Regions from separate parts of the Paenibacillus azoreducens genome, predicted to be linked through region 1. Evidence: predicted binding sites of a transcription regulator. Region 1 holds the regulator's gene; the other holds the start of a gene.
The links. The regulator Rex, encoded in region 1, represses fermentation and respiration genes when NADH is low (regulators of the CRP and FNR family bind a similar motif). The targets are predictions, from matches to a motif close to TTGTGAAATATTTCACAA.

Region 1 (3,189 bases):
TGCGCTGAGACAGCAGCTGCAGTCCTCCGGCCAAGAACGGGCCAGCGACTGGATTGCGGCAATCGATCGCATTAGCGAAGATTTGGTGGACGTGAAGGAAGATTGGGATAAGCTGAATGAACTTTTATTCGCTTTGCTTCCGGAGCGTAATGACGTTTCGCCAGGGGATGTAGGACAATACGTACTTCGCCTTCAACCTGCAAACAAACCGAAGGAATGGGATACGCTCAAAGCGCTCGAAAATCAGATTCATGTGAAAATCAGCGAAGCGGTGCGGCGCGGGGAGAAAATGCTGGCGGAATACAAAGAGGATGAAAGTGATTACAGCGCGGACAGCCTGATTACGGATTTAAGCGGCCTGTTCAAGGATTTGGCAGCGGCGCGCGACGACCTTCGCATCTTCATGAACTTGAATGACGAGACTGTCGTGTACTGGATGGAGGCAAGCAGCCATTTCCGGAGCAAATCGCTCCAGATGTATGCTGTACCGGTCGATGTCAGCAAACAGCTCAAGGAATTGTTTTTCGACAAGAAAAAAAGCATAGTTCTGACGTCTGCCACATTGTCTGTGGATAAATCTTTTCAGTACATGATTGATAACTTGGGGCTTCAAGAGGATCAGGAAAACGGAAGACTGGCTACCGTGATGCTTCCATCGCCATTCAATTACCGCGATCAGGCGCTCCTTGTGATCCCGCGCGATTTCCCAAGCGTTAAGGGGAGCGTAGGCGATGCGGTATTTGTAGATACTTTGGTGCAATCCCTTGCCGACGCCGCGCTGGCGACTCATGGACGAATGTTGGTGTTGTTTACTTCTTACAGGATGTTGCGTCAGGTGCACGAGCCTTTAAAAAATGCTTTGGCGAACAGTGACATTGCAGTGCTGGGCCAAGGCGTTGACAGCGGCAGCCGCACCAAGCTTATCCGCAGATTTCAAGACAGCAGCGCTTCGGTGCTGCTCGGAACGAGCAGTTTTTGGGAAGGGGTGGATATTCCCGGCGATGCTCTGACATGTCTGGCGATTGTAAGACTGCCGTTTCAGCCGCCAAACCATCCGCTCGTCGAAGCGAAAAGCGAGCTTCTGCAGCGTCAGAAAAAAAATCCGTTCATGAAGCTTTCCGTGCCGCAGGCAGTAATCCGCTTTAAACAAGGCTTTGGCCGACTCGTTCGCACGGCGAATGACCGCGGCATCGTCATTGTATACGATACGCGCGTTATCGAATCCTACTACGGGAAGTATTTTCTTTATTCCTTGCCTGGACCCAAAATGGAGCATATGAATACGGAAAAAATGGTTCCTCGTATATCCGAATGGCTTAAAAGTTCCGGAGTCCCCGCAAAGTAATCGAATAAGCTTCGAAGCCACACGTCACTCAGTACTTTTGCTCCGCAAAAGCGCCCCTCTTTGAGAGGCGTCGGACTTCTTTCCGATACTCTTTGTGAGGTTGTTTTAAGATAGTAGAAGTAAAACTCCGGGGGAAACGCATCCTAATATCGCAAGAAAAACATCCGCTAAAAGCGGTCTGTCTTCTTAGAAAGTACGACGATAGACGTTTTTCTAAGCATTGATAGATTAATTAAGCTGCTAAAAATAGGGGGAACAAGCATGAAATCGGAGAAAATATCCGAAGCAGTTGTTCGCAGATTGCCTGTATATTTAAGATATTTGAGCGACTTGCATAAACGGGAGGTCGCTACGGTTTCCTCCCAGGAACTTGGTCAGAGACTCGACCTCAATCCGGCGCAGATCCGTAAGGATCTGGCTTATTTCGGCGATTTTGGCCGGAAAGGCATCGGATATGATGTTTCGTATCTGATCGAAAAAATCCGCCACATCCTGAACCTGGATCAGCAGATCAACGCGGTGTTGGTCGGGGCAGGTAATTTGGGTCAAGCGCTTTCAAACTATAACTTTTACCTGAAGGAAAACATTAAAATTATTGCCGTATTTGATGAAAATCCGAAGAAGATCGGCAAACAAATCAATACGCTGACCGTTCAGCCGATGGAGGAGCTCCGCGAAACGATCAAAGCCCGCAATATCCGTATCGGGATCATTACGGTACCGGATGTCGAAGCGCAAAATGTGGCCGATATCCTGATCGAAGCCGGCATCGAAGCGATCCTGAACTTCGCGCCGGTCATCTTGAAAGCACCTGCGAACATTCGGATTCATCCGGCGGATTTCACTACGGATCTGCTCAGTTTGGCTTATTATTTGGATAACGGAAAGGACGATTCTGCTGATGACGGCGACAAATAGATGGATGATTAAAAACGGCAGCTTTGCGGTTGCGGATGGAGATAAGCCGGTTATTCAAGGCTGCATGGTCATTGAAGACGACCTTATCGTTTATGTGGGCGAGGAGACGCCTGAACTGGATGGCGATATACCCGTTATGGACGGGACCCATCTGTTTTTTATGCCGGGTATGATCAATACGCATGGGCATGCCGCAATGTCGCTGCTTCGCGGATATGGTGACGATCTGGCTTTGCAAATCTGGCTGCAGGAGAAAATGTGGCCGATGGAAGCCAAATTCACCTCATCGGACGTATATTGGGGCACCTCGCTGTCGGTGCTTGAAATGCTGAAAGGCGGCACGACAACCTTCCTGGATATGTACGACCATATGGATCAAGTAGCGAAGGTAACGGAAGAATCGGGAATCCGTGCATCCTTGATGCGCGGCGTTATCGGGCTCTGCCCGGAAGAGGTTCAGCGCCATAAGCTGAATGAAGCCATCCGATTTGCCCGCGACTGGCACGGTAAAGCAGGCGGACGGATTACGACGATGATTTCACCGCATGCGCCATATACTTGTCCTCCGGACTTTATTGAAAAATTCGTTCAGGCCGCTCATGACATGGATTTGCCGATGCATACCCATATGTCTGAAACCAAAGCCGAAGTCGAGCAAAATGTAACTGAATACGGTCTGCGTCCAGTTGCCCATCTGGAGAAACTCGGAGTGTTTTCCCGGCCATCGCTTGTTGCTCATGCCGTTCATTTGACGGATGAAGAAATCGAAATTTTGGCAAAAAACAAGGTAGCCGTATCCCATAACCCGGGCAGCAACCTGAAACTGGCAAGCGGCGTGGCACGCGTAACGGACATGCTGAAGGCTGGCGTGACTGTGTCGCTTGGAACAGACGGGGCGGCGAGCAATAATAACCTCGATATGTTCG
Region 2 (3,189 bases), 1.1 Mb from region 1:
ATGTGACTCTTGGTCAATTCAGGTGAAAAAAGATGCACTTTCGCACGCTTTTAAAAAGACTCCCCCATTAAGCGGTGAGCCGCCGTACAACACGTCTCCAATGGATCAATCTTCGGATCTTTTTTCCAAACGGATGGACTTCCTTTCCATCAATCCAGCAAAATGCCCGCCAGTTCCCGGTAATCCGCTGCCGTATAATGCGGCTGATGCTCCGTTTCTGCTTGCACCTGCCGGTGGTTGAACCAGACGGCGGTCCATCCCGCTCCCAGCGCCCCTACTACGTCATTGCGCCAGGAATCCCCGATATAATAACTGCTCGCTGCATTGGTCCCTATTTGTTCATTGACATACGCAAACAAACGCGGGTCCGGCTTGTCATAACCGACGGCTCCGGAGATGAAGATCTGCCCGGGCGCTATGATCGAATCCATCGCCAACGCTTTGATTTTGGCCATCTGATGTTCTGCCGGCCCATTCGTGATCAATCCGACGACATGCCCCGCCGCCTGCAGATCACGAATCAATTCTACCGCACCAGGAAAAGGCTGGATCTGAAATTGTCCTTCCAAATACGCATCCTGAATGCGCGCAGCCTCGCGATCCGTCACTTGAACGCCGAATTCCGCAAGCGCAAGCTTCGCCCGCCGCACCCGCATATCCTGCAAGTCCTTTTTCGCTTCGGCGGCATTTATTGCACCATGCTCTGCGGACAAGATGTCGCTATAATATCTGAAACGGTGGTAGAGCTTTCCATATGGGAAGTCTTCCCCCATGGCGAGCACACGCTGAAGCGCCAGTCGAAGCGGCTCCAAATGGTCGTAAAGCGTATCATCCACGTCAAAAAAGATCCCTCTTACCGCGTTTTGGTTCTCATTCATTCCTGTTCCCTCTTTATGTTTGTGATTTTTATTACGGTAAACCATCTGTGGCTATTTTAGCACATTTCCCTGCGCCACAAGCCAATTCCAGGGGTATCCCGCCCTTTTTCAGAGCAGTCTTCGCAAGCCCTAAAAACCTTTTCAATTGTGACAGAACTGGCACAACTGTTCTCTTTCAGCCCAATTATGAACAAAAATGAAAATCGCCGAATATGGCGTTTTTTCAAGTTAAATGGACTTTTTCGGCGTTTTTTACTTTATTGTGTGAAGATTATCACAGAATAATTGTAATTAAATTACATTTTACCTTTTTTATGTATTTGTTTTCGATTTGACTCATTACTATGCTATGGCTATGAGGATTCGCGAATAATCCAACTCAGCGTCAAGTCATGCTAGAAAGGAGTTTCCTGTGAAGAAAAAAAGATGGTTGTTTTCATTAATCTTTATCTCCATCGTAATGCTGCTAAGTGGATGTGATTCGTCACTGCTTGTATTGAATCCGAAAGGTCCGGTAGCTAAAACCCAATCCAATACCATTATCTTTTCGATTCTGATGATGGCCTTAGTGTTGATTGTAGTATACATCCTGTATATTTACATGTTAACAAAATATCGGGCCAGCAAAACTAGTGATGATTACGAACCGCCGCATATGGAGGGTAGTAAATGGCTCGAATTGATTTGGACCCTGATCCCTATCATTATCGTTGCCATTCTTTCTGTTGTCACCGTTCGCACCACCAATGCCGTAGAAAAAGTGCCCGAAGGCTACGAGTCCCAAAAGCCGCTGGTCATCTATGCTGCATCTTCCGATTGGAAATGGCATTTCAGTTATCCGGAGGAAGGCATTGAAACGGTTAACTACGTTAATATTCCGACGAACCGTCCGGTTGAGTTCAGACTCTATTCTTACGGTCCGATCACCAGCTTCTGGATTCCGCAGCTCGGCGGCCAGAAATACGCAATGAGCGATATGATCACCAAGCTGCATTTCGTAGCGGATCATGAAGGTTCTTTTATGGGTAAAAACTCGAACTTCTCCGGTAAAGGTTTTGCTGAAATGGAATTCGAAGCCTTGGCCCAATCTCCTGCCGATTTTACAAAATGGGTAGATGACGTAAAACAAACCGCTCCAAAATTGAGCGAGCAGGAATTCAAAACCTTGCTGGATACACCGCATATAGGCCGTAAATCGTATAGTTCCACCCATCTTGGTTTCGCCCCTCCTCCTGAAGGAGACATGGCCGGACACCATCATGGCGGAAGCGGTTCTGACAGCGATAAAACATCCGGCGAAAAGCCTATGGACCAAATGCAGGATGACATGGGCAACATGGATATGAGCGATCATTCTTCCATGGAACACGGACATTAACTTCATGGAGAAAGGAGAAAAACTTTCATGAAATGGGACGAATTTTTCGTTACCGGTGAGCCGATGATTTACGCTGCCGACGTCAGCATCATTCTCGTATCCCTCGCGATCGTGATCGGATTGACCTATTTTAAAAAATGGGGATATCTGTGGCGGGAATGGCTCACCACGGTTGACCATAAACGGATTGGCATCATGTATATTATATCGGCGCTGATCATGCTGTTCCGCGGCGGCGTAGACGCCCTTTTGATGCGGACTCAGCTCGCAGTTCCTGATAATAAGATTCTGGATGCGCAGCATTATAATGAAATTTTTACGACGCACGGGCTTATCATGATTCTGTTCATGGCGATGCCGTTTGTTATCGGGATGATGAACGTAGTCATTCCGCTGCAAATCGGTGCGCGCGACGTCGCTTTCCCTAGACTGAATGCCGTTAGCTTCTGGATGTTCTTCTTTGGAGCGATGCTGCTTAATCTTTCGTTTGTCATCGGGGGATCGCCTGATGCCGGCTGGTCCGCATATTTCCCGCTTGCAAGCCTTGAATTCAGCCCGACAGTGGGCAATAACTACTATTCTCTTGCACTGCAAATATCCGGTATCGGAACGCTCATGACAGGCGTCAACTTTATCGTGACGATCCTGAAAATGCGTGCGCCAGGCATGAAACTGATGCGTATGCCAATGTTCACTTGGTCGGTATTGATCACGAACGTTATTATTTTGTTTGCATTCCCTGTGCTGACCGTAGCACTTGCCCTGATGATGTTCGACCGTATTTTCGGAAGCCAATTCTTTACGATGGCCAACGGCGGTATGGATATGCTCTGGGCTAACCTGTTCTGGGTTTGGGGACACCCTGAGGTATACATCGTTATTTTGCCGGCCTTCGGTATATTCAGTGATGTTATCTCTACATTCTCGAAAAAG

Region 2: the regulator Rex is predicted to act here: its motif matches at 1,141-1,158, upstream of qoxA (cytochrome aa3 quinol oxidase subunit II).

What each region holds. Positions count from the first base shown of each region.
Region 1 covers NZ_AP025343.1:2,763,484-2,766,672, forward strand. Annotated here, with positions in the region: gene dinG (ATP-dependent DNA helicase DinG) at 1-1,345, shown strand, start outside; gene L6442_RS11965 (redox-sensing transcriptional repressor Rex) at 1,607-2,263, shown strand; gene L6442_RS11970 (amidohydrolase) at 2,247-3,189, shown strand, end outside.
Region 2 covers NZ_AP025343.1:1,655,042-1,658,230, reverse strand. Annotated here, with positions in the region: gene L6442_RS07025 (HAD family hydrolase) at 150-878, opposite strand; gene qoxA (cytochrome aa3 quinol oxidase subunit II) at 1,291-2,256, shown strand; gene qoxB (cytochrome aa3 quinol oxidase subunit I) at 2,284-3,189, shown strand, end outside.